One region of the Ferdinandcohnia sp. FSL W7-1320 genome, then DNA from elsewhere that is predicted to be linked to it. Evidence: riboswitches for the same ligand, from Rfam matches in the RefSeq annotation. Region 1 holds a riboswitch; each other region holds the start of a gene.
What was found. Region 1 has a riboswitch for thiamine pyrophosphate ahead of NST91_RS13535 (thiamine phosphate synthase). Riboswitches for the same ligand answer to the same signal wherever they lie in the genome.
Positions count from the first base shown of each region.

Region 2: another riboswitch for thiamine pyrophosphate. It lies ahead of thiT (energy-coupled thiamine transporter ThiT); the one in region 1 lies ahead of NST91_RS13535 (thiamine phosphate synthase).
Region 3: another riboswitch for thiamine pyrophosphate. It lies ahead of tenA (thiaminase II); the one in region 1 lies ahead of NST91_RS13535 (thiamine phosphate synthase).
Region 4: another riboswitch for thiamine pyrophosphate. It lies ahead of tenA (thiaminase II); the one in region 1 lies ahead of NST91_RS13535 (thiamine phosphate synthase).

Region 1 is NZ_JBBPAM010000001.1:2,698,102-2,706,237, reverse strand. It holds gene NST91_RS13545 (DUF4145 domain-containing protein) at 1-832, opposite strand, end outside; gene NST91_RS13540 (IS110 family RNA-guided transposase) at 1,158-2,282, shown strand; TPP riboswitch at 2,878-2,988, shown strand; gene NST91_RS13535 (thiamine phosphate synthase) at 3,107-3,709, shown strand; gene thiO (glycine oxidase ThiO) at 3,699-4,811, shown strand; gene thiS (sulfur carrier protein ThiS) at 4,824-5,027, shown strand; gene NST91_RS13520 (thiazole synthase) at 5,030-5,797, shown strand; gene NST91_RS13515 (hypothetical protein) at 5,905-6,330, opposite strand; gene NST91_RS13510 (hypothetical protein) at 6,470-6,754, opposite strand; gene NST91_RS13505 (spore germination protein) at 7,521-8,136, shown strand, end outside.
Region 2 is NZ_JBBPAM010000001.1:5,402,109-5,410,244, reverse strand. It holds gene ychF (redox-regulated ATPase YchF) at 1-845, shown strand, start outside; gene rpsF (30S ribosomal protein S6) at 1,190-1,477, shown strand; gene ssb (single-stranded DNA-binding protein) at 1,531-2,112, shown strand; gene rpsR (30S ribosomal protein S18) at 2,159-2,398, shown strand; gene thiT (energy-coupled thiamine transporter ThiT) at 2,461-3,042, opposite strand; TPP riboswitch at 3,116-3,217, opposite strand; gene NST91_RS25760 (YybS family protein) at 3,506-4,435, shown strand; gene NST91_RS25755 (DHH family phosphoesterase) at 4,463-6,436, shown strand; gene rplI (50S ribosomal protein L9) at 6,433-6,879, shown strand; gene dnaB (replicative DNA helicase) at 7,062-8,136, shown strand, end outside.
Region 3 is NZ_JBBPAM010000001.1:2,224,049-2,232,184, reverse strand. It holds gene NST91_RS11245 (PAS domain S-box protein) at 1-1,578, opposite strand, end outside; gene NST91_RS11240 (AraC family transcriptional regulator) at 1,722-2,573, opposite strand; gene NST91_RS11235 (pectate lyase family protein) at 3,005-4,675, shown strand; gene tenA (thiaminase II) at 4,718-5,398, opposite strand; TPP riboswitch at 5,507-5,610, opposite strand; gene NST91_RS11225 (lysozyme inhibitor LprI family protein) at 5,729-6,376, opposite strand; gene NST91_RS11220 (glycine zipper domain-containing protein) at 6,509-6,967, opposite strand; gene NST91_RS11215 (hypothetical protein) at 7,184-7,681, opposite strand; gene NST91_RS11210 (ATP-binding cassette domain-containing protein) at 7,849-8,136, opposite strand, start outside.
Region 4 is NZ_JBBPAM010000001.1:4,049,489-4,057,624, reverse strand. It holds gene floT (flotillin lipid rafts scaffold protein FloT) at 1-1,034, shown strand, start outside; gene sigY (RNA polymerase sigma factor SigY) at 2,594-3,154, shown strand; gene NST91_RS19905 (YxlC family protein) at 3,108-3,467, shown strand; gene NST91_RS19900 (sigmaY antisigma factor component) at 3,454-3,657, shown strand; gene NST91_RS19895 (hypothetical protein) at 3,654-3,863, shown strand; gene NST91_RS19890 (heavy metal-binding domain-containing protein) at 3,844-4,158, shown strand; TPP riboswitch at 4,237-4,400, shown strand; gene tenA (thiaminase II) at 4,500-5,180, shown strand; gene NST91_RS19880 (ECF transporter S component) at 5,206-5,790, shown strand; gene NST91_RS19875 (ABC transporter ATP-binding protein) at 5,804-7,267, shown strand; gene NST91_RS19870 (energy-coupling factor transporter transmembrane component T family protein) at 7,288-8,058, shown strand.

The sequences.
Region 1 (8,136 bases):
CAATAAAGATTTTTAACTCCTCGAAAAATTGTTTATCATTGTTTTCATTAAAACGTTTGACATGCTTATGCAAGTCTTCGAGATTACTTGGTAATTCACTCATAATACGTGCTTGCTGCTCAGCACCCAGTCTAACTAAAAAAGTCTCAGATTTATCGAATCGTTGTGGCAGCAAAAAGGCATCACGTAGAAAATATGGAACTTCCAACGTATCCCCTTTATACTCAATCGTACGAATCGTTGTATATCCCGGTTCTCCCATTTTTGATGGAGCAGCTTCTGACGTAACTGCAACCTCATTTTGAACCTTTGTATCGGGTGTTCCCTTTTTCATAGAAGTAACTAATACATCCTCTAGTGATTTCAACCGAAGCTCTAGTTCGGTAATATCGTAACGCTCTTCCTTTGGAGTTGTCGGATCTTGATAGGCTGGTACTTCGATTGATAAGGAGCTATACACTTCAACAAACCATCTCACAATTTGGTAAATTGCTTCCCATGATAACAGTGCTTCCGAATAACGAAACTTTCTCTTGTCATGTGAGGCTTGATTACCTAGTTGACGAACTAAATGAAGGGCATCCCTTATCTCTAATGTTAGAATTCCTTCATTATCTAAAAGAGTGAGTCTTTCTTTTAGGGTTATGCGAGGATCTTCTTTCATTTTTTCATATTCCATTACCTGCTGCAGAATATTTTCAACAAGTACCCTTGAATGAGTTAACATTGTACGTGGACTTGTAAAAATGGAGTGTTCCAATTCCCCAGCTAGGAATGCTAATTCTTTGGATATCGGCTCTAGAAATCTATAAAAATACTCAGATGAATTCATGTCATGATGTTCCTTTCTTACATGCAAACTGAAGGCCTGAATCTGTATATAGAGAGACTCAGGCCGTCCAGAGATTCTTTTATTTTAGGTGAAAAACAGATGACAAGCAAGGAGGATATCTGAATTCGGGTATTTGCGAATGTTTAGTAAGTTCCCATTTAATTTGAGACATTGCCATCAGAGGTAACAAAGAAACTGGGACAAGTTATCATGAACGAAACTAGCCCCTTGTCGTAATCCCGTAGGTTAATTTGGTTAGACTGTTTAACGGAAATTAAAAACCAAACCAAATCAGAGCTACATTACGAAAGGAGCTAGTTATATTATGAAGGATACCATAAAATACGTAGGTTTAGACGTTTCAAAGGAAAAAATTTCTGTTGCGATTGCTGAAGAAGGAAGAGAAGCACCTAGATATTATGGAATGATCCCACATTCCTTAGAAGCTATTAAAAAGTTAGTTAAGAAATTAGGAGATAAAAAACAAATAAAAGTTTGTTATGAAGCCGGCCCAACAGGTTACCCATTGTACCGTTTTTTCTTAAGTTTAGGCATTGAGTGTTTTGTAATCGCACCGTCACTAATCCCGTCTAAGCCAGGAGAACGGATTAAAACAGACCGAAGGGATGCGGTTAGGCTTGCTCAATTATTCCGTGCTGGTGAATTAACATCCATTTATGTACCAACTGAAGACGATGAAGCTCTTCGAGATTTAGTTCGTGCTCGCGAAGATGCCAAAGAGGATGAGTTAAGGGCAAAACACCGACTCACTAAGTTTTTATTAAGACACAATATTAAGCCTCCTACTGATGTTCGTAAATGGACCCTTAAGTATCGGGAATGGTTAAACAAGTTAGAATTTACTCGTTCTACGTCTAGAATTGTATTTCAAGAATATTACTATCAACTTCAAGAGATCGAACAACGGATAAAACGGTTAGAGAAAGAAATAGATATCCAAGCAACCGAAGGTTTACACGCTCCTGTAATTCAAGCACTTCAATCGCTTAGAGGTGTGGCAACTATTACAGCCACAAGTTTAGTGGCAGAGATTGGGTCCTTTAAAAGATTTACCTCGGCTAAACAATTCATGTCATATGTAGGTCTTATCCCAAGCGAATATTCTAGTGGTGAGAGTCGAAGACAAGGTAAGATTACGAAAACAGGGAATAAACACGTTCGCCGTCTTCTGATAGAAGCAGCCTGGAGTTATCGATATCAACCTGCAGTAAAAGGAGAATTAAAAAGAAGACAAGAAGGTCAGTCGGCCGTTGTTCAAGCTATATCATGGAAAGCTCAAAATCGTCTTCATAAAAAGTATTTCCGATTATTATCAAGGGGTAAAGAAAGTGGGAAAGTCGTAACGGCAGTGGCAAGAGAACTAGCTGGGTTTATCTGGGCAGTCACGCAGGAAATAGAAACAAACTCTAGAGTTTTAATTGAATCTTAATCTATTATAAAAATTCGTTTATAAAAAACTGCAGTTAAATTATGTGATTTTAAGAGTAGGGCTCGAAGGCAAAGTATAACACCGGAAAGGATAATCCACGTGGTCCCTTTGTGCTATGTCTAAATAGGCTAACGCACGTGACGAGTTGGTGGTAGATCCTTTATACGGAAAGATAAAATGTGAGAATCCACGAATATCAGAGTGCTTACCGAAGCTTAGACTTTTGCCTTCGTGCCGTGTTCTTAACTTCTGAATAAAGGAGGAATTTAATTCTCAGCTTAAAAAAGTGTCTCAATCTATGGATTACCAGTCAAGGAGAGCACTTGACAGGCAATCCATAGATTGAGGAGTAGTCAGTAAGCTGAGAAGGGAAATCCCTAGACATAAAATGTCTCAAACATTTATAAAAAAGAAAAGAAGCCAAAAATGCTTCTCTTCTTAAGTGCGCCAAAAAACGGCAATTATAATTAGGGATTCGAGGGGAACTTGACAGTTTCGTTCATATCAGGGACCTGTCCCTCTGACCCCTTGGAAACTTATGCCTTTTCAATTGGACGGAATTGTGGTAATTTTAGGTTATAAGTTAATAGTTTTGTATTTTCACTAGGGGAACTCTTGATAAGAGCTGAGAAAAAAGTAGTTTACTTTGAAACCCTCATTACCTGAACAGGCTTGTACCTGCGTAGGGATGTGGTTAAGGCAATCGTTTTTTATGTGTATACATAACAACCACTTTCCTACTTTGGAGAGTGGTTTTTTGTTGTGCTTTAGCCGTTATATTCCTTTTTTACGCTGCAAGTTGTTAGACGAAAAGGAGTAGTTCAATGAAATTAATTGCTGTGACCGATGATCGACAATCTGTAAAAGCTGTTGCTGAAAAAATTATTGCGATTAAAGATGTAATTGATTTCGTGCAGATTCGAGAGAAATCAAAATCTGTTCTAGAAATAGTGTCCTTAATCGAATATTTACTTAACAACGGTATGAAGAAAGAGAAAATCATCATCAATGACCGCCTAGATGTTGCACTATGTATGGATATACCTACTGTCCATTTACCTGAACATGGCCTCCCTGTAAAGATGGTGAAAAAATGTTACCCGCAAATAAAAGTGGGTTGCAGTGTTCATTCCTTTGAAAAAGCAAAAGAAGTGGAGACAGATGGAGCCGATTACATCCTATATGGCCATTGCTTTGAAACCAATAGCAAACAAGGTCTAGCCCCAAACGGCGTTGAGCCTATATTACAAATGAAAAAAGAACTAAGCATCCCTGTTTATGCAATTGGTGGCATTACGTTAGAAACATTACCATCAATCCAAGCAGTTGGGCCGGATGGTGTGGCAATCATGTCCAGTATTTTTGCGACAGATGAACCTTATTCCATCACAAAAACATTCAGTGAGGCGATTCACCATGAAAAATAGGTACGAAGTAGTTGTAATTGGTGGTGGAATTATTGGTTGCTCCATTGCTTATTATTTAGCCACTGCACAAATGGATGTTGCTCTATTTGATGGAGGACAAATTGGTGCGAAAACAACCAAGGCTGCTGCTGGCATGCTAGGTGCTCATTCAGAAAGTGATGGTGATTTCTCCCTCTTCTTCCCTTTTGCAAGGTCGAGTCAATTTGAGTACATACGATTAAAAGATGAACTTTTTGATTTAAGTGGGATTGATATTGGATATCGAAATGGCGGTATTATAAAGCTAGCACTCACTGAAAATGAAATGCAAGACCTCCATTCACTTTTAAAGCAACCTACTGTAAAAGAGTTGAGCCGGCAAGAAGTCCAATGTATGGAACCCGGGATTAGCAATGACGTTTTAGGAGCTGCCTATATCAAAGATGATGTGAACGTCATTCCGACTAGTACCTGTGAGGCTTTTGCAAAAAGCGCCCAAGTACTTGGTGCTTCTATTTTTGATAGCTGCCACGTCTATGGAGTCGAAAAACATGGAAACAACTACAATATGAAGACTGCAAAAGGCAATGTCCAAGCAAAGTACATCGTAATTGCAACTGGTGTCTATAGTAATCACCTTTTTCAGAATCTAGGAATCTCTGAACAACTGTCATCTGTAAAAGGAGAAAGTATCATTGTTCAGCACGAGAAGCCTCTTTTACAACACACGTTGTTTCATGACAAATCTTATATCGTGCCAAGAAATAACGGGAAACTCGTGATCGGGGCAACGATGATTCCAGATGACTGGAGTGAATCGATCAACCTTGATAGTGTTGAGAGTTTAATTAATAAAGCGAAAATGATGCTCCCCTCCTCTGCTAACTGGAAGATTGAAGGGTTTACATCTGGTTTGAGACCTACCACATTTGATGGGCATCCATTTATCGGCAGACACCCTGAGGAGGAACAAATTTTGATTGCCTGTGGCCATTTTCGAAATGGGATTCTCCTTGCCCCCGCAACTGGGAAAATGATACGTGACCTAATTTTAAATAAAGAGGTAAAACAGGAATGGATCGATGCTTTTCGTATTGATCGAAGACAAAAAACGTTGATTTAGGGAGGTGAGAACATGAAGATTAGACTTAACGGAGAGCAGGTTGAACTTCCTGAAGAAGTAAATTCAGTGGATAAGCTTTTGACTCATTATAACTTGGAAAATCGGATCGCGATTGTAGAGATTAATGAGGATATTATTCAAAAAGATGACTATAAAGCGATGAGACTTAAAAATGGCGATATTATTGAAATCGTCCAATTTGTAGGAGGAGGATAATCATGTTAACAATAGCAAATCGTACATTCCATTCTAGACTTTTATTAGGAACAGGAAAATATCCATCTTTTGAAATTCAAAAGCAAGCTGTTGAGGTTTCAGATGCTGAAATTTTAACGTTTGCTGTGAGAAGAATGAACATTTTTGAAGAAAGTCAGCCCAATTTTTTAGAGCAATTGGACTTAACGAAATATACACTTCTTCCAAATACAGCAGGAGCTAAAACTGCTGAGGAAGCGGTTCGAATAGCGAAACTAGCTAAAGCATCTGGATTGTGTGACATGATTAAGGTTGAGGTTATAGGAGATGACAGGTCCCTTTTACCAGACCCAATCGAAACGTTGAAGGCATCGGAAATGCTTCTCAATGAAGGTTTCATTGTGTTGCCGTATACGTCAGATGATGTAGTGCTAGCTAAGCGATTAGAGGATCTCGGTGTACATGCGATTATGCCGGGGGCAAGTCCAATTGGTTCAGGTAAAGGAATTATTAACCCGTTAAATCTAAAATTTATTATTGAGCAATCTCAAGTTCCGGTCATTATTGATGCGGGAATTGGTTCACCAAAGGATGTTGCTCATGCAATGGAACTTGGAGGAGATGGTGTTCTGTTAAATACGGCTGTTTCAGGTGCAAAGGATCCAGTAAAAATGGCACTCGCTGTCAAACTTGCGTTAGAAGCAGGAAGACTAGGCTATGAGGCCGGACGCATTGAGGAAAAAGATTACGCAGTAGCGAGTAGCCCTTTAACAGGGTTGGTAGGATCTTAACAATTACTGAAAACCAATGGCCTGACCCCATAAGCATGCTTAAAGGCAGGCCATTGGAATATCCACGTTCATGAATATTGTTGCAACTCCAATAGAAATGTTCTTGTTTAGCGATTATTTGACCCTAGTCCAGTTCCGTCTCGACAACCATCATATCCAGTAGTACCTGCACCAGGACCTCCATTAACACCAGCGCCTGTTCCAGCACCACTGCCTGCTGTTCCAGTTCCCATCGCACCAGCACCACCGGTACCAGTAGTTCCTGTCCCAATACTAGTAGTACCAGTACCACTTTGACCATAATAGAGGTCATCATTACAATCTTGGTTACGGTCATTCATGATGTTACTACGGCCATTGTTATTGTCAAATCTGTCGTTTTGATTGAAACCATGCCCATTATCGTTTCTTTGATTCAATATTTTGACATCCCCATTATTTTTGGTATCAAAGTTATTATCGTTACCTTGACATCCTGCAAGTCCGACAACTAATAATGCTGCACCTAAAATAGTTTTGACAGGTTTCCTCATGTATTAACCCCCTCTTTATAGAAACGTTAAAAATTTTAACGCTCATATATAGAATGGCTTAACACATGTCTATCTAAATCTGTTAGATAACGGTAATACAATGGGGTTTTTTTCAAACCCAAAATCCTTAAAGATGACGTTAAAACCCAACTGCCTTAGAATCAAATATGGACTTTAGGTTTTTTATCAACTCTACTTGATCCTCATCTGATATTAAATCAGTATAAATTTGTTCTTCCTTCCCATTGTTCATAATAAATAGAATGACATCACTAACTTGAACAACTACCTCTACTTGACTAAATAGAATTTGTTTTCTTCGAAAAAGAGATCCTCTGTATATTGATACGCTTCCACCTTCAAGAATAAGATAGTCTTTTTTATTTAATGTAAAATAGTATTTTGCTCTAAGTATCGCAATCAAAATGGAAGAAATTAAAATAATAAATATGATTGGATTTGTAAAATTAGCTGCATCAAAGATTATATAATAATATATACTTAAAAAAATGATAATGAGTACGTATAAAATTGAATTTATCGCTTGTCTAATCCATTTCTTTTTTGATGTAAATTTGTACCCCGTTACTCGTCACCTCCTTTTCACGAACGAATTTTAGTGATAGTAACATAATATTCAATGTTCTTCATCATTATGATTTTAATAATAATTTCTCCCTCACCATCCATCGATAAACAAGTTAAAACTATGATGGATAATTTAAAATAAACCTAAGTCCCAAAGTTCCCAAACAACATCATACTAATTGTGAAAATAATGATAATTAGTAAAGCAAACATACCCACTAACGAAAAAGCGACATTAATAATTTTCAAACGTCCTTTTTCACTTAATATCGCAGTTATAAATGACCCTATTAACAGGCTTAACAACAACAATAAGTCTAATGATTAAGGTAAAGGTTCTATTGCTTGTGGGATTACAAAACCTAGAACGATAAAAAGACTTATTAAAATCAATGAAATCAAACCTAGATATTTTTTCAACACATCCACCTCTTTAAAGAAAACCTCTAATATCAACGTTTAACTCTCTCCGAATAATTCTACAAATTGGTACAATTTCCCTTCTCAATAACTTGAAACAATTTCCTATATGCATATTTTATTACCAATTTAGGCAATGTAAGTATTAATACTGGGTTAGAGGAGGAAAAAAGGTGTTTCGCATGAGAAGACTTCCTCAAGAAAAAGGGACGAAAGGTAAAGAAGCTCCAGAGAAAAGTCAATCTGTGAATGTTTCATTATCAAATAGCCTTGATGAGAATGTCCTGTTTTTTTCCTCACTTTATAAAGATAGTTCAGATGTCGTTTTTCATTCATTTGCGATTGGCAATAAGAAGGCCGCTGTTGTTTATATAGAAGGATTAAGTGATCTACAAAAGCTTGATGAACTTGTACTTGAAAATTTATTGAAAATGACAGAAATTATTGAGAAAGATTTCATTCATTCTTTAAAAAACACGATTCCGATTTCGAATATAAAAAAGATAGATACGTATTCAGCCTGTAGTGATGCAATTGCCAATGGCAACCCACTCTTACTGCTAGATGGTCTTAAAGAGGCCTATTCTTTAGGAATTGTAAAGTATGAAAAGCGTTCCATTGAAGAACCATCAGCTGAGAAAGGAATCCGTGGACCCAGGGAAGGTTTCACTGAGTCCATAGGAGTAAATACATCGTTAGTTCGACGGATTATCAAAGATCCTTCCCTCAAAATGAAGCCACTATATGTTGGTAAATATACAAAAACAAAAGTAGTCATTTCATATATCGAGGGACTAG
Region 2 (8,136 bases), 2.7 Mb from region 1:
TTGGTAATAAGTTTTTATCACATATTCGCCAAGTAGATGCGATTTGTCATGTGGTACGCTGTTTTGCAGATGATAATATCACTCACGTAGCAGGTAAGGTAGATCCAATTGCTGATATTGAAACAATTAATTTAGAATTGATTTTAGCAGACCTTGAGTCAGTAGATAAGCGAATTGACCGTGTTGGAAAGCTTGCTAAGCAAAAGGACAAGGATGCAGTTGCTGAGCATGAGGTTCTTGTACAGTTAAAAGAAGCATTTGAAAATGAGCAGCCAGCTCGTGCAGTTGAATTTACTGAAGAGCAAATGAAATATGTAAAGGGAATGCACTTACTAACAAGTAAACCAGTTTTATACGTTGCGAACGTTGGCGAAGATGATGTAGCAGATCCTTCTTCAAATGAATATGTTCAATTAGTACGTGAGTTTGCTCAAAAGGACAATGCGGAAGTTATTGTTGTTTGTGCAAAAATCGAGTCAGAAATTGTGGAGCTTGAAGGGGAAGAAAAGGAAATGTTCCTTGAAGAGCTAGGAATAGAAGAATCTGGTCTTGATCAATTGATTCGAGCTGCGTATCACTTATTAGGACTAGCTACGTATTTTACTGCAGGTGTACAAGAGGTAAGAGCGTGGACATTTAGAAAAGGAATGAAGGCTCCACAATGTGCTGGTATCATTCACTCTGATTTTGAGAGAGGATTTATCCGCGCTGAGACGGTATCGTATGAAGATCTTCTTGCAGGTGGTTCTATGAATGCTGCTCGTGAGGCAGGGAAGGTTCGCCTTGAAGGTAAAGAGTATGTTGTACAAGATGGGGATGTCATTCATTTCCGATTTAATGTATAAGTTATTTGACTGGAATTCAGCCACAGGACGATGATATGTCGTTTTGTGGCTGTTTTGTTAAGGTAACAGGTGATTATTAGCTCAATCGTGAGAAACTTTTTGAGTTCCTCACGCCTTTCAGCTTTGGCTGAAAGGTGACAAAAATAAATAAAAGGGGCAGAGTAAGCTAACTTACTCAAGCCCTTTTTATTTATTTTTTCAATTGAGCTAATAATCCGTTGTTGAAACAGTTCTTGCCTACGATTTTTTTATGTGCTATAATATTTTTCTGTGAGTAATTGAAATAATTGCTCCTTGCCCTTTTTAGGTAAAAGGGCCGTTAGTCCAAAAGGAGGTGTAACGTGATGAGAAAATACGAAGTTATGTATATCATCCGTCCAAACATTGATGATGAAGCGAAAAAGGCTTTAGTTGAGCGTTTTAATGGCGTTTTAACTGACAATGGTGCGGAGATTACAAACGTAAAAGAATGGGGTAAGCGCCGTTTAGCATATGAAATCAATGATTTCCGCGATGGTTACTACATGATTCTTAACGTAATGTCAAACGCTGAAGCAGTAAACGAATTCGATCGTTTAGCGAAGATCAACGAAGACATTATCCGTCATATCGTTGTTAAAGAAGAAGCATAAGAATTTATTAGAGTATAGGCTCTGTTTGAATATCCTGTTAGGAGATGGTTCTGATGATGAATCGCGTAGTTCTTGTAGGGAGACTTACAAAAGACCCTGAATTACGATATACACCAAGTGGAGTTGCGGTAGCAACCTTCACGCTCGCAGTGAATCGAGCATTTACGAATCAGTCAGGTGAACGTGAAGCTGACTTCATTAATTGCGTTGTATGGCGCCGACCAGCTGAGAATGTTGCAAACTTCTTGAAGAAGGGCAGCTTAGCAGGCGTTGATGGTCGTCTTCAAACAAGAAATTATGAAGGCCAGGATGGCAAACGCGTATATGTTACTGAGGTTGTAGCAGAAAGTGTTCAATTCCTTGAACCAAGAAATGCAAATGACCAACAGCGTAGCGGTGGAGGTAACTTTGGCGGTGGCTATGGCGGTAATCAAGGCAGCTATGGTGGCAATCAAGGTGGTTTTGGCGGTAACCAAGGTAACCAAGGTAACCAAGGCCAAGGCCAAGGCGGCTATTCTCCATTTGGACAGAATCAGAACCCAAATCAAAACCAAGGACCTACAAGAGTAGACCAAGATCCATTTGCAAATGATGGACAACCTATCGATATTTCAGATGATGATCTTCCATTCTAACTTGTAAGTCAATCATATAATCAACACTTAAAAGGAGGGAAAATCAATGGCAGGCGGACGTAAAGGTGGACGTGCAAAGCGTCGTAAAGTGTGTTACTTCACAGCTAATGGAATTACACACATCGATTATAAAGAAGTAGATTTACTTAAAAAATTCGTTTCTGAACGTGGTAAAATTTTACCTCGTCGTGTAACAGGTACAAGCGCAAAATACCAACGTAAATTAACAGTTGCTATTAAACGTGCTCGTCAAATGGCATTATTACCATATGTATCTGGTGAATAATAAAGAAAAGCGATGATCGCCTAATGCGGTCATCGCTTTTTTGTTGTTTATTTAGAGAACGATTAGAATCGTTTCTGTACTTCCTGTTTAAGTACGAAGAAACGGGGTGAAGAAAGAATCAATAAGGTCATGATAATGGAACAGAAGATGAATGCACCTAAAAAAGTGATACCGTTAGCTGTAAGAGAAAACCATACTGCTTCAAAGCCTTTTAGTTGTTCAGCGAAGAATACAAAACCTGATACGAAATGCCAAAAGTAGCGAGCAAGGCTTCCAATGAAAATGGCACTAATGATTAAAGCTAATGATTTACCTTTGTTACCAGTTCGTAAGCTTTCTTGAACGCCGTTTCTAAATAAACCAGCAAACCCAATGAAAGAAAAAGCTAAGAAATAATCGATGGCTCCTTGAACTGGATGGATAATCCAGGGATCAAAGATCACTTGCAGAAGTCCCCATAAAAAACCGGAAAGGAAACCAATTTTAAGTCCCCATCTAAGTGCGACAATGAATATAGGGATCATTGCGAATGATATAGAGATGGAAGGACCAATTTTTATTGATGGCACAAACATATCTAGAGCTAGCGCTAATACGGCAAAAATCGCCGCTTCAATCATGGACTGTAACCTAGTATTTCTCATAAAAAAACCCCCTTGAAGTGTGTAATGAACAAAACGCACCCCAAAGGAGAACAACTTTAATAAAAGGATAAGTTCTCATAAATCTCCACATTCCTACGCTAGCATTAACTAACAGGTTCGAAGGGTCTGAACTTTTAACGTTCACTCTCAGCAAATTGCTCCCCTTGTGGTTACGTTTATTAATTAATTACTATCATAATAGAAATTAGGGAAAAGTAAAACAAAAAGTTTCGTCACAGTGGAACTTCAACTAAAGACTGCCGTGTTCTATGTCAAAGCCGAAGTCAACAAATCCAATGGAAGTACAAAAGTTGAAGACTTCCTAGTAAATCTTTAAAATAGAAAGTGGTTATAAAACAGGCACTTTTTTTGATGTCAAGTTCCATACGCCATTGGCTTGAGGGGTCCAAGCGCCAGGCACTTTTCTTCAGAAGGTGTGTTGCAAATAAGTTGAGGTGAAAAGGTGAAAAATACAAAATTATTAACAGAAGGTGCCATGCTTTTAGCAGTATACAGTGTACTGTTACTTGTCAGTCTATATCTCCCGCTACTTGGAACGGTACTTTCATTCCTTTTGCCCATTCCATTTATTCTGTTTACAGTGAAGTATAAAGTAAAGCAGTCATTGTTATTTTTACTTATCGCTTTTTTCCTCTCAGGACTATTAGGTTCTGTAATGGGGATTATTCTTACGATAATGTTTGGTGTTACAGGGATTTTATTGGGTGAAATGATCAACAGAGGAAGAAGTGGAATCGAACTTTTCTTAGGCGCATGTTTGTCCTACTTGTTTTCCATTGTGCTGATGTTTGTCACGGTTAACCTTGTTTTACAAGTGAATGTTACTGAAGTGCTTAAAGAAAGTACACAAGAATCTTTTGCCATGGCTGAGAGTATAATGAGGGCAACAGGGGGAGAAATGAATACAGAAGCCATTAAACAGCTAGAAGAGTCAGTAGAAATGATGCAATACATGATTCCAAGTATGTTTGTTTTTCTTGCGATGTTTTTGGCTTTTATAACAGTTGTGGCCATTAAACCAATTCTGGTAAGGCTTCGGGTAAAAATAAATCCTTTCCCGCCATTTCGTGAGATTAATTTTCCAAAGAGTGTCTTATGGTATTACTTATTGATTTTACTTTTGAGCTTTGTTGAGATGGAAAAGGGTACATTTGGATATACTGCCTTTTTAAATTTCTTTTTTATTATGCAGTTGCTAATGGTCATTCAAGGCTTGTCATTTATTTATTATTACTGTTATCAAAAAAGAATTCCAAAGGTCGTACCGATCGTTCTAACGATCTTAACACCAATTCTCCTTTATATTATTCGAATCTTAGGTATAATTGACTTAGGATTCCAACTGCGAAATCGAATTAGTAAAAAGAAGTAAAACAAAGCTTTAGGAGCTGAAAATTACATGCCAGACTTTTACAAAAGAAAGTTGTTTCGCTATCCCTTATATGCATTACTTGTTATCACAAGTATTTTTAGTGCAATTCTCGTTTATTTTCAGTGGGTGATTGGGTTAGCAAGTTTTCTGCTCCTTGGATTAATTACGTACTATTTGTACAAAGCAAATTCACTTCTAAAAAAAGAAATGGAGCATTATATCTCAACCCTATCCTATCGCTTAAAGAAGGTTGGCGAAGAAGCGTTAATGGAAATGCCGATTGGGATTTTGCTATATAATGATGAGTTTCAAGTTGAATGGGCCAATGCTTACTTATCAAATTGCCTTGACGCAGATACGTTAGTGGGGAGATCACTATATGATGTTGAGGAATTAATTGTTCCTTTAATTCAGCAAGAGGTCGAGAGTGAGACAATTACATTAAATGAGCAGAAATTTAAGGTAATCATTAAGAGGGAAGAACGATTACTTTATTTCTTCGATGTCACTGAACAAATGGAAATTGTGCAATTGTATGAAGCTGAGCGTACAGTGCTAGGGATCATCTTTTTAGACAACTATGATGAAGTTACTCAAGGAATGGATGACCAACGGAAGAGTTCTTTAAATAGTCAGGTTACGTCAATCCTTAATGAATGGGCAAATGAACATGGTGTGTTTTTAAAGCGAACCTCATCTGAGCGTTTCATTGCGGTGTTAAATGAAGAAATATTATCCAATCTTGAAAAAACAAAGTTTACGATTCTGGATGATGTTAGGGAAAATACAGCAAGGGATAGCGTAGCACTAACTCTAAGTATAGGAATCGGAATTGGAGTCCCAACCCTTCCTGAGCTAGGAGTTTCAGCACAATCCAGCTTGGACCTTGCACTGGGACGTGGTGGTGACCAAGTTGCGATTAAGCTTCCAAACGGTAAGGTTAAATTCTATGGGGGCAAAACAAATCCAATGGAAAAACGCACTAGAGTCCGCGCACGCGTTATTTCACATGCTCTAAAGGAAATTGTCTCGGATAGCGATAAAGTCATCATCATGGGCCATAAATACCCTGATATGGATGCTGTAGGTGCCTCCATTGGGATATTGAAAGTAGCACAAATGAATCATAAAGAAGGATATATTGTATTAAATCCGAATGAAATTGATTCAGGTGTTGGGCGTTTACTTGAAGAAGTAAAGGAAAATACGGAATTATGGTCATACTTTATTACGCCAGAGCAGGCACTTGAAATTGCTTCAAACGACACACTGCTTGTTGTAGTAGATACCCATAAACCATCACTTGTAATTGAGGAAAAGCTGGTATCAAAAATTGATAAAGTGGTTGTTATTGACCATCATCGCCGTGGAGAGGAATTTATTCAATCACCATTACTCGTTTATATGGAACCATATGCATCATCGACAGCCGAGTTGGTGACGGAACTTCTTGAATATCAACCTAAGAAGAAAAAAATTAATATGCTTGAGGCGACAGCTTTACTAGCTGGGATCATTGTTGATACAAAGAGTTTTACGCTTCGCACGGGTTCAAGAACATTTGATGCAGCATCCTATCTTCGTGCACAAGGAGCAGATACCATTCTTGTTCAGAAATTCCTTAAAGAAAATATGGACCATTTTAAAAAGCGATCGAGATTAATTGAGTCAGCATTTATTTATAAAAAAGGAATTGCGATTGCAAAAGGAACACAAAATGAGACCTATGACCAAGTGATGATTGCACAAGCGGCTGATACATTACTGACAATGAATGATGTCGTTGCCTCATTTGTTATTTCCGTCCGACATGACTTAAGAGTGGGAATCAGTGCACGTTCATTGGGTGACGTCAATGTGCAACTGATTATGGAAAGTTTAGGCGGTGGCGGCCATCTTACAAATGCTGCAACACAGATAGAGGATACAACAATAGAAGAAGCAGAAGAACAGCTACTATTAGTAATAGATGAGTATTTAGAGGGAGGAACCAAGAAATGAAGGTTATTTTCTTAAAGGATGTAAAAGGTAAAGGGAAAAAAGGGGAAGTGAAGAATGTATCTGATGGATATGCTCACAATTTCCTGTTCAAGCAAAATCTTGCGATTGAGGCAACACCAGCGAATATGAAATCATTAGAAGCTAAGAAAAATAAAGAATCAAAAGAAGCAGCTGAGGAACTTGCCCAGTCAAAACAGCTAAAGGAAAAAATTGAAGCATTAACCGTTGAGCTTCAAGCAAAAGCGGGTGAGGGTGGTCGTTTATTTGGCTCTGTAACAAGTAAGCAAATTGCAGATGAGCTCGCGAAAAAACATGGTATTAAAATTGATAAGCGTAAATTTGACCTTCCTGATGGAATTAGAGCATTAGGTTATACCAATGTTTCTGTAAAATTGCATCAAGAAGTAACAGCAACAGTTAAGGTACATGTCAAAGAACAGTAATTTCCATTGAAACTGAATAGGGAAAACAGATAGAATGAAGAATGTGGTTTTGTTACATACAAGATCACATTTTTTATTTACAGGATTGTTAATAAAGCTTTTCCATTGGAATTAAATAAAAGAGAAGTATAATAGATAGATAGATAGACATAAAAAAGTTATGTAAAGGGAGTGGAGAATAGTTGAGTGACATTTTTGCTGATCGTATTCCTCCGCAAAATATAGAGGCTGAGCAAGCTGTTTTAGGTGCTATTTTCCTAGAACCAAGCTCATTAACTCTTGCTTCAGAAGTGTTGATTCCAGAAGACTTTTATCGGACAGCACACCAGAAGATTTTTGACGCGATGCTGGTTCTCTCAGATAAAGGTGAACCAGTAGACTTAGTAACGGTTACTTCCGAGTTAGCGGATGCGAAAATTTTAGATGAAATAGGTGGCGTTTCGTACTTAAGTGAGTTGGCGAGTTCCGTACCAACAGCCGGGAATATTGAATACTACGCGAAGATTATTGAAGAAAAGTCAATACTCCGCAGATTGATACGCACAGCAACAACGATTGCTACAGATGGCTATTCCCGAGAAGACGAGGTCGATGCACTTTTAGGTGAGGCCGAAAAAAATATAATGGAAGTCGCGAACCGTAAAAATGCGGGTGCTTTCCAAAATATTAAGGACGTTCTCGTTCAGACCTATGATAATATTGAAACTCTTCATAATCGTGTTGGAGATATTACCGGTATTCCTACCGGGTTTACAGAGTTGGACAAGATGACAGCCGGATTCCAGCGAAATGATTTAATAATCGTAGCAGCCCGTCCATCTGTTGGTAAGACAGCATTTGCTCTTAACATTGCGCAAAACGTAGCAACTAAGACTGATGAAAATGTCGCTATCTTTAGTCTAGAGATGGGTGCTGAGCAGCTTGTAATGAGGATGCTTTGCGCAGAGGGTAACATTAATGCACAAAATCTACGTACAGGTTCCTTAACACCGGAAGATTGGAGTAAGTTAACCATGGCAATGGGGAGCTTATCCAACTCAGGAATTTATATTGATGATACTCCTGGTATTCGTGTGAATGATATTCGTTCAAAATGTCGCAGACTTAAGCAGGAAAGTGGATTAGGGATGATTCTTATCGATTACCTACAGTTGATCCAAGGTAATGGAAGAAGCGGCGAAAACCGTCAGCAAGAGGTATCTGAAATCTCGCGTTCTTTAAAAGCCTTAGCCCGTGAATTAAAGGTTCCTGTTATTG
Region 3 (8,136 bases), 470 kb from region 1:
TGCGTGGTACATGGCCAAATCAGCATGACGCAAAAGTAACTCCATGTCTACTCCATGTTCTGGATAGAAGACAACTCCAATACTTGTTGAAATTTCAGCAATCGAATTTGAAACGTAGATGGGCTGCTGGATAACCCTCGCTATACTGTTTGCAGTCACACTTATTTCTTCATCATTTTTTCGACCAGGAAGTACGATTGCAAATTCATCTCCACCTATACGATAAACAAGACCTACAGAACCAAGGACTCCAGTTAATCGGGCTGTTACTTTGATTAGTACCATATCACCAGCTTGATGACCAAACTCATCGTTAACCGATTTAAGACCATGCAAATCTAAATACATAATGGTAAACAATGAATCCTTTTCAATCTCTTCCATTAAATCTAAATGGAATTTAAGGCGGTTAGGTAAATCTGTTAAGGTATCATGGTAGGCACGGTACCTGATTAAGTCCTCTTCCTTCTTTTTCTCGGTCACATCCCAGAACACGACTTGGACAGCTGATTCACCGTTTAATTTAGTTGGGATTCCACTTACTTCAACATCAATCTCCTGACCATCTATGCGTACGAATTTTTCATATAAGGTTGGTTCATAAATGCCATTGTCTTCAATATTCTTAATCCTTCTTGATACGATAAGTCGAAAATCCGGGTGAATAATATCATATATTGGAATACCTTCTATCAATTTTTCATCTGTGATTCCTAATAATTGCAAAGCTGCAGGGTTGGCATATTGGATAACACCTTTTTGATGGACTAAAATACCCAATGGGGAATAATCGACTAATTGTCGATAACGGTCCTCACTTTCTTTCAATGCCTGTTCCATTTTTTTTCGTTCCGTAATATTACGATAACTAACTAAAATAGCCCTTTTTTCCATATAAGAGATTGGAACCGCCGATATAACTGCATCAACAATACGGCCATTTTTACTGCGTATTTTCAAATCTAAATCAAGAAGTTGCTTATTTTGATCGATAATTTCTTGGCTCCGAGTTTGAATCAGTTCATGCATGCTAGGATCAATAAATCTCATAATTGACTCCCCAATCATATCTTCAGCAAACGTGTCAACTAGTTTAGCTGCAGACTCATTCGCGTATAAGATAATCTCTCCATCAAATACCAAGATAGGGTCCGGTGAATAATTTAAGAGGTTACGAAACCTTTCTTCACTCTCAAGTAAACTAAGCTGTAAATTCTTTTTATCAGTTATATCAAGAATTTGAGCAATTAGGTAGAACGTTTTATCGTCTTGTTGAAAAATCGAAACGGAAAGAAAAACCCATACTATATTTCCATTTTTATGAAAGTATCTCTTTTCCATTTCATAAGAACTTTTTTTACCTTTTATTAGTTCTTGCACAAATCTAAGATCTTCTTCTAAATCATCCGGGTGTGTAATCTGTTGAAAGGTAAGAGATAATAGTTCCTCTTCTAAATAGCCAGTAATCTTTGATAGTGCTGGATTTGTTTTTATACACTGCCCTTCTAGTGAAAACAAGGCCATGCCTATAGGTGAATAATGAAAAGCTTGTTCAAACCGATTAATAAAATGTAACATTAAATAAACTACCTCTACTATGAAATTTCTATCTTATCGTATAATACCACCAATTCCATATTATCGTTAGTTTTAATTATTTTATGCAACTTATTGACGCTTTTATTTTTAGTAGCTCAACAAAATCAAGAAATTAAAGATGATTATCGTTCTGCTTTTAGAATCCTAAATTGATTCGGGGACATGCCTGTATTCCTCTTAAACACTCGCCAAAAATGAACATGATTGGAATAACCCACTTTTCCTGCAATTTGATTCACTTTCAAGCTTGTATGTATTAAGTATCTTTTTGCTTCATTTATACGGATTGCGTTCAAGTATTCAATAAAACTGCATCCAGTGTATTTTTTAAAAAGTCTACTTATATACTGCTCATTTACATGAAAATGATAGGATAAAACACCAAGTGAAATATCGCTTGTAAAATTGTTATTAATAAATGTAATAATCTTTTCGATTTCATTTTTACCAGTGTTATCTTGTTGTCCCGAAACTTTCATCTTTTCTAAAGGACACGCATCCTCTATCAGTCTATTACTTTCAATTAATAATTGGGATAGCAAAGATCTAAGGTACATATCCCTTTCCTTTAGATTCTTTTGGTACTCCTCGAATAGCCTCATTATGATAGTGTTAATTAATTCTCTTTTATTTTGAGGAATCGATATAATGTACGGTCCATTTTCAAAGAGCTGCTTCACGATATGTTGTTCGCCTAAACTCAAGAAGCACTCCCTAAAGTTTATAACCATTCGCTCATACACTTGATTGCTTTTCTTGACCGTTTTATGGATCACATTTTTATCAATAAAAACGAGATGCTGATTCTTTACTAGGTACTCTTCCCCATTAATAATGTAAATCCGTTCCCCTTTGGATAAATAATAAATTTCGTAATCTTGGTGCAGATGATGTGTTGCCATTGACGGATGGTATCCACTAAAACGATTTATATAAAAAGGCTGTTCACGAAGAGAAACACTTATTTTTTGCACCACTATTCAACTCCTCTCCAAATGAGCCAACAAAATTCTTTATTCGTGTTCTCATTTTTCACCCGCTTAAAACTTGTACTCTAGTTATGTTCTTTTTATTACATGTTCATCTGCCCATATCCTTCATTTTTTAAGGAATCGCAACTTTACTCCTATTTAACAAACGAGGAACTAGGAAAAAGGAACCCCCTCTCCTGTGTACATGCCTAAACACCTTCGAAAATGTAAACAGAAACGTCTTCTTCTCACAAAATATGTAATGAGAAGCTTGCTAAACTAATATAGAAGTTTTTGAATTCACAAACACGAAAGGGTTTACAAGAATAATCTAATGTTTACCGTTAGACGTTGATTGGAGGTGTAATATAAAGGCTTGTTTGTATTTGGTTTGCATTGAGACTTAGTTAAAAAAATTGCAAAGGTGGTATTTTATGAAGTTTAGAAAAGCAATGGTATTGGTTATGGTTTTTTCCTTATTTGCGCCATTTTTCTTGACCGGAAATGGTACGGCTCACGCTGCAGCAATCGATTCGATTCCCAACACTATTAGGTATATGAAAGATTATGACAGTAGTTTTCTATCTGTTTCTGGTTATGCCTCAATAGGGGTGAATGACCGAAGTGAATACATTGATACACCCTATTATCGACAGGTCAAAACAGAAAGAGAGTTTTTACAGGCCATCTTGGATGCACAAGCTGGAAGTGTGAAAGTAATTGAAATCGCTAAGGACTTAAATTTTGGGTGGAAGAATCTAAATCTGAGTTCTGAGGAAACAAAGAAGTTTCGTTTCATTACGAAATATCGAGATCCTATGAACGGATTTACCAATCCAAAAATAGAAGCTTCTGGTGTTTCACAACTAAATATTGATAATGTTGATGGACTCACGATTTTTTCAAAAAAAGGAAAAACGATAAGATCTGTCGAGTTAAAATTACAACGGTCTACGAACGATATCGTCATTCGTAATCTGAACTTTGATGGCATGTGGCAATGGGATGATACAGGAAAACACAAGGAAGTAGGCTGGACTTATATTAAAATAAATGGTGCCAACAATGTATGGATTGACCATTGCAAATTTCCAATTGCAGCGGATGGATTAATTGATACAGAGAACGGTGGCTCCAACATCACCATTTCCTGGTCTGAATTCGGATTACCTGCAGATGAAAATCCCTCAACAGACACTGATATTTATCAAACGATTCAATTTATGGAAGAGAAATATGCTTCAAATGAACTGAATTCCGATAGTGTGTATTACAACATGCGAAATGAAGGTGCCACTAAAGAACAAATCATGGCCTATGCTGCGTATCACAGTAAGGTGCATTTATCAGGTTCAGGTGATAAAGACTATGTGAATTATGTGTCTAGTAGTGGCGATGAGATAAAGGATGGCAATCAAAGAATACGTTTAACACTCGCTTATAATACCTATACCAATGTTGGACAGAGAATTCCTATGATACGCCAAGGTTCTGGTCATGCGTACAACTTGTATTTGGACAATTCCTCTCATCAAGCGATTTTAGAGAATGTCTCGGCAATTGCTGAATTCGGAACAGATACACTTTCACGGGCACTAAATGCTAGAAATGGAGCCTCGATTGCAGCAGATACATCTGTATTCAATGACATTAACGAGCCAATCATTGGTGCAGAGATTCAGGGATTAGATACTAAAAATATGGACGCCCAATGGGCTGAGTTATTCCAAGCAGCTTATAATAGAAACTTAATTGTAAACTCAAAAATTACCAACCAATATGGCACGTATACAGGAAGCAGCTGGGACAATAATGGTGAAAATCTGTTTACAACAGGATTTATATGGTATGACAAATCAACAATCGGAAATTGGGCATGGTCTTCTCATATTGTTGGAAGTGAAAATATGAGTAAAATGAATCCACCTACTGATCCATTTACCTTTGAATATAACTATGACGAGAAACTCCCTTATACGTATACCGTGGTTCCTTTAGACAGCGTTGTTCCAACACTTACAAAATATGCAGGTGCAAACAAGGTAAATATGAGCCCAATTGCATGGTTAAAAACTGACTATAACTCCAACAGTAAAGGTCGATAATATAGGGGGACAGAGGTTCTTTGTCCCTCTGTCCCCATGTCCTTACAGTTTAATTGGCCACTCCTCAAGGTTTTCAGCCATATCCCAGAACATATACTCAAACAAACTGGTTTTGACGACGATTTCTTCAAGTACAGCTAAATCTCGTTCCGGTTTTTCGCTTGCGATTTCATTGATTAGCGTCTTACAATCTTCCGCCAAGGCAGTAAACTCATCGGATGAATACATTTTCACCCATTCACCATAAAATTCATGTTCAACAGCTCCATGCCATATTACGAGCTCTTTTCCAATAAAGTTATAGCTCCAAGCACAAGCAAGGACTGCTGCGACAACATTATCTACACCACCGAGCTGCGCCACATTCAACATGTAACTTGTGTAAGAAGTTGTAGTTGATGAAGGCTTTGTTGCCTCAAGCTCTTCAGCTGATATTCCAAATTTTGCGGCATATTGGCGGTGAAGATCCATTTCCATCTCTAATGTCCCATGCAAAAGGTTTGCAAATATGGACATCGTTTTTAAATCTGGAGCTTTTGCACTCCCTAATGCAAATAGACGGCAATATTCAATCAGGTACACATAATCCTGCTTCATATAATGCTTAAACTTATCCTTATCCAACCAACCCTCGCCAATCCCTTTCACAAATGGATGCTCCAAATACGAATTCCAGATAGGCTCCACTCGATTCCATAAACGATCTGTAAAAAGACTACTCACTTTCTTGTCCCCTCTCTCCATTTGACCTTGGGGAGATAAAAAAACAAAAACCCATCACTAGTTTGCTAGGAATGGGTTAGGCAATATAAAATCGTTCAGTCTAAACATAACGTGCCAACTCCACTTCCCTACGCTAGTGTTACCTAGATCAGGTTCAAAGGGTCGATATTTCTTCTATCTCTCAGCACAAAAATGCTCCCCTAGTCGAATTGTTAGATTATTAAGTTACTAGATACTAGTTAATCATAGTGGCTATGAAAAGGCAACTATTCATGTCCATTGTCCCGCTTGAGTGATTGTCCTACTCAGAGCTTCCTGCAATTAAAACAATCATTTCATATACTTTGCAACCAACGCGTAGCATCTTTCCCTAGTTAGACTTGCTTTGGTAGCAACATATTCTAAGGTTTCCGTCGAGCCACCTTTATATTTCAGTGATGATTCTTTTGCAGTTTCATCTCTATATTTAATCCAATTCCGCTGTTCTTCTCGTAATTGATCCATCTGTTCAGAATCAAGCTGTTCATTCAATACACCATAAATTTCGTTCAATTTCTGATCCCACTTTTTATACCTTGCCGCCTCTTGTTCTTCTAATTCTGCCATTGTTGTTGTATCTTCGGGGTTTCTATCTGCTTCTTCCATTTCATTTAATTCTTTGAGATATGTATCCTTCATACCTTGGTTTATTTCTTTGTTGTCACTAGACTTCGATGACTCTTCATTTTCATTCGTTGATGGTTCTTTAGATGTCACATCTTTGTTTTTAATCTGAGTATGTTCAGGACTCTCAGATTTAACTATTTCACCTGGCTCCTCATCGGTAGCCGGTTTTTCCTCTGTTTTTAGATCGGTGCTAGTTTCTGATTCTTCATTTTCTGGTTTAGCATTTGCCTCATCCGTTGAATTACTACATGCAACCAACGAGAATAATGCTATGATAATTATTACAATTTGTAAACGCTGTTTATTTTTCATTACACTGCCTCCTCTACCAAACTAGTATATCATAAAATTTTCCAGTAACATTTAAGGAAGTTCAAATTCTTTTTTAAGCAATCCTCACCTAATGCAAACAAAAAACACTCACATTTGTAAGTGTTCGATCGACTATATTGTGTTACCTTTTTTCTTAGCATCTGCATCCAAACCAGCACCAATGGCAATACCCATGCTCATACCAAACGATATACCTAACGCAAAGTTGTCAATTATTGTTAATCCAAACACTACACCTAAACTCATACCAATGGACATATATAATGATAGATAAAATCCTTCTGATACCAACTTATGCTTCTTCTGAAGATGTGAAACAATTCCTTGAATGACTTGTTTATGCTGTTTACATTCTTGCTCAATACTATCTATTTTTGCTTCTAACCCCATAAAATGTTTCTTTAAATCAACTAGATGTTCTCGACATTCCTCACAATTCGTCGATAAAGAATCCAGCTTTTCAACCACTCTTTCACATTTATTTAAATCAAGTTTTTTTGCTTGTTCTTTACTTATGTTACTCCTTAGCTTCCTTAAATTTGTTTTTATATCGTCTACAAGATTTTTCAATACACCACCGCCTAATGAAATCTTAATTTGGCAAAGGATCGTTTTTTCTTATACCTTATATACGAATAAAACTCGATTTAGTTTCATTTTTCCATCCACTTTTTACCACTCCTGTTAAAACCGATACAAAAAAAGGAGAGGATTAACAATAATCCTCCCGGTTCCTTTTTTTTAAACTACTCCATATATTAATGAACATTACTCACGAAATTAAGATTAATCAACCATATTGGCGAATGGCCTCTTTCTATGTATTTTTTTAAAACCCTTAATCAGTTGATTTTTTACATCATTAGGATCCTCAACGGTTAGTTCCTTCCAACAAACAATCAAATGATTAATATCCTCTATTTGCCAAATAACCCTACCACCGTAGTGGCTTGCATTTTTCCCACTACCAAATTTTAACAACTGTTTTATTCTTGAATTCAAAGTTGCAGAGCTTTTTCCACCACCGGCTTTCCCGATATAGATTACTTTCGTATTCTTTATCCAACTTTCATTTAATTTTTCTACTGGAACATTCGGATCTTTCCCTTTAAAATAACCACCCGTACCTTCTGTTAAAAACTCTGGTGAATCATCAGGGGTATAAAGCACCATATAAACCCCTTTATTATGTGGAACGATAGAGTGATTTTGCATCAATTCAGTAACCGGAATATAACCTTCGAAGCCATAATCTTTAATTGATTTAAAATTATTATAATCCATAACATCACCTCATTAAATGAGTATGAGTGCAACTTACTTTTATTCAATCTAATTGTATAGAAACAGGATCATTATCCACCTTGGCTACTGATGCGTCCTTTCGTTATTCATTTAAAAAAGGCACATGAACCCTTAAGTATACAGGGTTTAGGCACCTCTTCTTTTCTTTAAATATACTTAGCTGTTATTGATCGTTCACAATTTTTTAGTCCTCCAGGTGGCCCTTCATATAAAATTTCTCCACCACCTGTACCTCCATCTGGACCTAAATCAATAATCCAATCACTATTTCGTATGACGTCTAGGTTATGTTCTATGACAATAACTGTATTACCCTTTTCAACTAATTTTTCGATAATCGCTAGAATATTGGAAACATCGGACAGATGCAGTCCGGTTGTCGGTTCATCTAAAATATAGATATTCCCCTTTTTATTTATCTCTTTTGCGAGCTT
Region 4 (8,136 bases), 1.4 Mb from region 1:
GTGTCGCATCACAGGATTTAGCGAAAATGGGTCTTATCATTGTGTCGTTTACAATTAAGGATGTTCGTGATAAGAATGGTTACTTAGATTCACTTGGTAAGCCAAGAATTGCTCAAGTAAAGCGTGACGCAGATATTGCAACAGCTGAAGCTGAAAAAGAAACACGTATTAAACGTGCAGAAGCCGAGAAAGAAGCGCAGAAGTCTGAGTTAGAGCGAGCTACTGAGGTTGCGGAAGCAGAAAAAATCAATCAATTGAAAATTGCTGAATTCCGTAGAGAGCAGGATATCGCGAAAGCACGTGCTGACCAAGCATACCACTTAGAGGAAGCGAGAGCGAAACAAGAGGTAACTGAACAGCAAATGCAAATCCAAATCATTGAAAGACAGAAGCAAATTGAACTCGAAGAAAAAGAGATCCTACGTCGTGAGAAGCAGTACGATTCAGAGGTTAAGAAGAAAGCAGATGCTGACCGTTACTCAGTTGTTCAAGCGGCAGAAGCTGAAAAAGCGAAACAGTTAGCTGAAGCAGATGCAAATAAATATCGAATTGAAGCAATGGCAAAGGCGGAAGCAGAGAAAATCCGTATTGATGGTCTTGCAAAAGCGGAAGCACAACGTGCACAAGGGGAATCTGAAGCAGATATTATCCGTTTGAAAGGTCTTGCAGAAGCAGAAGCAAAACAAAAAATTGCAGAAGCATTCGAGCAATATGGGAAAGCGGCTATCCTCGATATGGTTATTAAAATGCTTCCTCAATATGCGAAAGAAGTGGCAGCACCATTATCAAATATCGACAAAATTACAGTTGTGGATACTGGTAGTAATGGGGAAAATAGTGGAGCCAATAAGGTAACTGGTTATGCTACTAATTTGATGTCAACTCTTCAAGAGTCGTTAAAAGCATCCTCAGGTATTGATGTAAAAGAAATAATTGAAAACCTATCTGGTAAAGGTAATGTGAAAAACAGCATCGACCAGTTAACGGATGAATTAGTCCAAACTAGAAAAGCGGAGCCAACAGATAAAGAATAATATGAATCGAAAAGCAGCTTACTCAAAAGCTGCTTTTCTTTTTTGCGTTGAATTTGTAAAGTGTTATTGCGTCTAGGATATTAGAAGAAAGCGAGCAAGAGTCGGAAAGAAAGTGTGATTCGGACAAGGCTATAGGAAATCTCTAGGCATGAGTCCGAAAAATAGTGTGATTCAGACAAGGCCAGGGGAAATCTCCAAGTATGAGTCTGAAAAATGATGTGATTCAGACAACACCCGAGGAAATTTCCGGTCATGAGTCCGAATGCGGGTGTGATTCAGACAAGGTCAGAGGAAATCCCCTAGTATGAGTCTGAATAAGGGTGTGATTCGGACAAGGCCAGAGGAAATCTTCATGCATGTGTCTGAATGCGGGTGTGATTCAGACAAGGCCAGAGGAAACCTTCATGCATGAGTCTGAATAAGGGTGTGATTCGGACAAGGCTATAGGAAATCTCTAGGCATGAGTCCGAATAAGGGTGTGATTCGGACAAGGCCAGAGAAAATCCCCTAGTATGAGTCTGAATAAGGGTGTGATTCGGACAAGGCCAGAGGAAATCTCCAAGTATGAGTCTGAAAAATGGTGTGATTCAGACAACACCCGATGAAATTTCCGGTCATTAGTCCGAATGCGGGTGTGATTCAGACAAGGTCAGAGAAAATCCCCTAGTATGAGTCTGAATAAGGGTGTGATTCGGACAAGTCTATAGGAAATCTCTAGGCATGAGTCCGAATGCGGGTGTGATTCAGACAAGGTCAGAGAAAATCCCCTAGTATGAGTCTGAATAAGGGTGTGATTCAGACAAGGCAAGAGAAAATCCCCTAGTATGAGTCTGAATAAGGGTGTGATTCGGACAAGTCTATAGGAAATCTCTAGGCATGAGTCCGAAAAATGGTGTGATTCGGACAAGGCAAAAGGAAATTTCCAAGCATGAGTCCGAATGCGGGTGTGATTCAGACAAGGCCAGAGGAAACTACTAAGGATGAGTCCGAATAATGGTGTGATTTCAGACATGGCCCGAGGAAATCTCCAAGTATGAGTCTGAATAATGGTGTGATTCAGACAAGGCCGGAGGAAACAACTAAGTATGAGTCTGAATAAGGGTGTGATTCGGACAAGGCTATAGGAAATCTCTAGGCATGAGTCCGAATGCGGGTGTGATTCAGACAAGGCCAGAGGAAACCACTAAGTATGAGTCCGAATAATGGTGTGATTTCAGACATGGCCCGAGGAAATCTCCAAGGATGAGTCTGAATAATGGTGTGATTCAGACAAGGCCGGAGGAAATCCCCAGTCATGAGTCTGAATAAAGGTGTGATACAGGCAAGGGCCAATGGAAATCTCCAAGCAAGAATCCTAATTTCGCATGATTTGGGCAAGATCCGAGGATAACTCCATTTTGAGTCAAAATGGGGAATGTAATTTTCTATAGGATGGGTTAAACTGTTGAAAACGTATATAATAAATTTTTTTTAACTGAGAGTGAACTTTTTAATGACTTCATACGTATTATTAGCGAAAAATAAAAAATAACAAATTTTCTCGGGGGAGAATTCAATGCATGGATGAAAAGGAACTAATTCGCAGTGCAAAGCGTGGTGACTCACTCGCGTTTGCAATGCTTTTTAAAGAACATTATCCTTTTTTAGTTAAGTATTTAATAAAAGTTACAATGAAACCTGATATTGCTGAAGACATCGCACAAGAGGCAATGATGAAAAGCATGGAAAAAATTAATATGTATAACGGTAAAGCAAAATTCTCCTCATGGCTCATAACAATTGCTACGAACTTATACATAGACACTATCCGCAAAAAGAAACGCGAACAAAATTATCAACAGGAGCAAGCATTACGAAAAATGAAGTGGCAATTCGAGAACCATTCTGAGGATTGGAATGATGTTCTTGATGCACTGGGAAGGCTTTCAGATGAAATTCGGATTCCAATTGTTCTCAAACATTATTATGGATATTCATATGAAGAAATCGCTGATATGCTTCATATCGCCATCGGTACTGTTAAATCAAGAATACATAATGGAATTCATACAGTGAGAAAGGAGTTGAGACCTAATGAAGAAAAACAAGCTAACTCTATTAAAAAACGAACAACGACTTGAAGAGGATCCAGAAACGATTCAAGATATAAATGAAGCACTCACTAAAATAGATCATCATTACTCGGTTTTCACTCCGGACCTACAAGTATTTGAACAAATGGTAGCAACTGCACAACAAAAACAAAAGAAGAAGTTTAGACGAGAACTGACCGCATTTATTTTGATTGCATTATTCATCATGACGGCTTTAATAACGTCATTTTTCCGTCTTCCTCTTGCATTTATTGTGATTCAAGGTATTGCAACAATTAGCTTTCCAGTATATAGCTTCTTTCGTTATCGAAAAAAGGTGATTGTACATGAATACGAATGATACTCTACTTATTATGGTGGCAGTGATTGCCCTTCTTATTCAAAGCTTTTGGTTGTTTTTAGATGCTCGAAAGCGGGGGCATAATTATTGGTTTTGGGGAATATGGGGATTAATTCAATCACCGTTGCCCCTTCTTTGTTATCTTATTATTGCAAGAAAAATTTATCGACGTAAAGCAGGTAGGGAATGATGAGGAATATTGCAAAATATATTGTATTAATGATAGCCATTGTTGGACAAATCGTAGGAATTGTATTTTTGTTTATTGATATTTCAAAGGCACTAACATTCTATGCCTTTTACATGGTTGCCATTATTCTATTATTTGCCCTATTAGTATGGGAACGAAAACGTGAGAAAGAGGAGGATGACGAAAATGATTATCGTGACTACTGATTTTGTACCTGGAAAAGAAGTAAAAGAACTTAAAGGATTTGCAAGAGGAGGTACAGTTCAGTCAAAGCATATTGGTAAAGATATAATGGCTGGATTAAAAACAATTGTTGGAGGAGAGATCTCCGATTATACTGAAATGCTAGAAGAAGCCCGCCAAAAAGCAATTGGTCGAATGGTGGAAGATGCAAAAGCAAAAGGAGCAAATGCAGTAATCGGGATGCGATTACAAACCTCAGCTGTTATGCAAAATGCATCTGAAATTATTGCATATGGAACAGCAGTTTATGTAGAGTAACTAGTAAAACTTAAAAAAGCCTTGATAATTATTTCCAACATGTTATGATTGGAAATAAGAAAAATTGCATAAATAATATTATTCCACTAGGGGTGCCTTTAAATAAGGTAAATGTATTAATGGTGTTATACCTTTGAATCGTTTACCGGAAGGCTGAGATTGAGGATTGTTTTATCATAACCTTGAGACCCTTAGAACCTGATCTGGTTGATACCAGCGTAGGGAAGTGGGTAGACGGGTCTCTTTATTTTTATTTGTCTAAATCCAAACCACTTTCTTTACGTTGGTAAAGAAGGTGGTTTTTTATTTTGCAAATAACAGTAAAGGGAGGAGAATTGAACATGTTATTTTCAGAAGAAATACGTAAAGAGGCAAACGATATTTGGGAGGCAAGCTTTGACCATCCATTTGTCACAGGGATTGGAGACGGTACATTACCAATTAAATGTTTCCGTTACTATGTCATGCAGGATGCCTATTACTTAACTCATTTTGCAAAAGTGCAATCTTTAGGCGCAGCAAAGGCGGAGGACTTACATACAACAAACAGGCTTGCTATTCACGCTCAAGGAACTTACGAGGCCGAACTAGCGCTGCATAAAAGCTTTTCCGGAAGACTTGGGATTACGGAGGAAGAAAGAAAAAACTTTAAACCCGCACCGACAGCATATGCATATACATCACACTTGTATAGAGCCGCATATTCAGGTCATTTGGGTGATGTAATTGCTGCTTTATTACCATGTTATTGGCTATATTATGAAATTGGTGAAAGACTTAAAGGTTGCAAACCAGAAGAGCCGATTTATCAGGAGTGGATTGCGGCGTATGGTGGGGATTGGTTTAAAGAACTAGTTGAAGAACAGATCGATAGAGTAAATGAATTGGCAGAAAAAGCGACGCAAGAGGATCGTGACCGCATGAAGGAACATTTTATGATTAGTAGTCAATATGAATACTCCTTTTGGGAAATGGCGTACAAATTAGAGAACTGGCCAGTTCAATCAAAACTATCTGTCTGAACGAAGGAGAAGAGGAGAGGTATTAATGAGCAAAGGATTAAAACTAACTGATATTTTGGTTACGATCGTAATCGCCATTGCATTTGGAATTGTTTATATTGTTTGGGGTTCTTTATATTATGTTGTAAAGCCGATTGGGCTGCACGCCGATCAGTTAATCTATGGAATGTGGTTTATTGCAGCGACTGTTGCGTATCTTGTGATTCGTAAACCTGGTGTTGCATTACTGGCAGAAATTGCAGCTGCCTCAGGTGAATTTATTTTAGGGTCTCCATGGGGCCTAACCGTTCTGCTGTACGGTGTTGTACAGGGGCTGTTTGCTGAAGCAGTGTTTATGCTCTTTCGATATAGAAAATATAATCTTGCTGTGGTCGTCTTGGCAGCAATAGCTTCTTGTCTAGGGTCAGTAATAATGGATTTTGCGTATGGAGAAATAGGTGACTTAGCTACCTGGAATCTCATTTTGTTCCTAGTTGCTAGATTCGTAGGTTCCATCTTGTTTGCTGGTGTTTTTGCTTATTACCTAGTTAGTGCCTTGGAAATGACAGGGGTAACAAAACTTGTACGCCCACTATCCAGCAGTGATTTTGATGCACTAGATCAAAAATAAAAGGGGATCGAATATGGAATCAATTGCCTTTGTAGAATACCTACGTTTAACATTTCCTGGAGATAAGTCCTTGCTTTTTAAGGACTTATCTTGCCATATTAAAAAAGGGGAGAAAATATTAATTCTCGGGCCTTCAGGTTGTGGAAAGTCAACAATTCTTCAAGTGTTAAGCGGGATTATCCCAAACTCGATAGAATTACCAATGAAGGTAGATAAGTTACAGATCCCCAAAGCATGGGGCTATGTTTTTCAGGATCCTGATTCACAGTTTTGCATGCCTTATGTTGATGAGGAACTTGCATTTGTCTTAGAAAATTTACAAATTCCTAGGGATCAAATGGATGAACGGATAAAAAGTCTTTTAGAGCAAGTTGGATTAGATTTGGAAGATATCCACACAAACATCCAAACCTTGTCAGGAGGAATGAAACAACGTTTAGCCATAGCATCTGTATTGGCATTAGAGCCAGACGTATTATTTTTAGATGAGCCTTCATCCATGCTTGATCCAGCTGGGACACAGGAAATTTGGGAAGTGATAAGAAATGTTATGGTGGATAAAACAGTGGTCATCGTAGAGCATAAACTGGAGCACGTCCTTCCAATTGTTGATCGAATAATCCTTTTCAACGAAGCTGGAGAGATTATTGCAGATGGATCTAAAACTGAAATTTTTTCTAATTATAAAACGGTCATCAACGAACAAGGTATTTGGTATCCAGGAGTCTGGGATCACTTTGTTCAAGACTTTAAATGGATGCAATCTATTAATACAGCAGAGTTTAATCCCCCATCTATTCGACTAGAGGAATTTAAGGGATATAGACAGAAAAAGGAAAAAATATATATTAACGATGTTCAAGTTCAGGAAGGAGAGTGGATTGTGGTCAAGGGGAGAAATGGTGCTGGGAAAAGTACCCTGCTTCACTCCCTCATGCAATTCATTCAAACAAAAGGTCACTATTCATTATTTGGAGAAGTAGTTACAACCTCAAAAAAGCTAGATCACGCCATGACATTTGTATTTCAAAACCCGGAGCTTCAATTTGTAACAAACTCTGTTTATGAGGAAATTGCTTATTCGTTAAGGATTGATAAACGAAGTGAACTAGAAATATCTGAGACCGTGGAGGAACTTCTACGAATCTTTCACCTCATAGAACATCAAAACAAACATCCTTACCAGTTATCTATGGGACAAAAACGAAGATTAAGTGTAGCAGCCTCTATTGTAAGGGATCAGCAAATACTTTTACTAGATGAGCCCACATTTGGACTTGACTCAAAAAATACGTTTGCCCTTCTTACTTTACTAGAAAATTATAGACAAAAGAACAAGACAATCATTATGGTTACTCACGATGAAAAAATTGAAGAGTATTTTGCGACAAGAAGTTGGACCATTGAGAATGGGAGATTAGTAAAAGATCAATTGTTGAATCAAGTGAAAGTAAATCTTAGCCTCTTGAGAGTGTAAACAGGGAAAGGAAATTACTCATGGAACTTTTAAGTAAAGATACATGGCTACATCGAATAAATCCAAGTATAAAGCTATTCGTACTAATCAGTTTATGTATTGCAGTATTATTCATTGATACTCTTCAGCTTCTTATTCATATTTCATTGGTCGTTTTTATCTTATTCTTTGGATTCACAGGACATTCATTTAAACGAATCATTCTTATTACTTTGCCATTTTTGCTTATTTTTCTCTCAACCTCATCATCTATGATTCTATTTGGTAAAGGAGAGACGGTACTTTTTAAGTGGGGACTTATAACAATCTCCGAGGAAAGCATTTATAAAGGGTTAGTTGTTGGTTTTAGAGGAATTATATTTGCAGGTCTAGGCTTAACGTTCGCTTTAACGACACGGCCTGTTTTTCTTTTTTATTCGTTGATGCAGCAGCTAAAGTTGCCGCCTAAATATGCATATAGCTTTATGGCTGGATTACGGTTGATTCCCATTATGATAGAAGAGTTCCAAACGATTCAAAATGCATTGCGCGTTCGTGGGATTGAACACCAAAAAGGGATTCGCTCTATCTTTATTAAACTAAAAGCATATTCTATTCCGTTATTATCACAAAGTATTAGGCGAGCACATCGGATAGCAGTTGCTATGGAGGCAAAGCGCTTTTCGAATCATAATAATCGTACATTCTATTATGAACTGACTCTTTCAAAGTATGATTTGGTTTTTATTCTATATTTCGTGATTATGGTAAGTCTTGGTTACTATCTCTCCAGTCCATTATTTTTGATTTAGGAGTCCGGTTACTTCATGGAAGGGAACTAGATGTGTTACGATAATTTTAAGTTAAGGAATAAGATATTTTGGGATTTA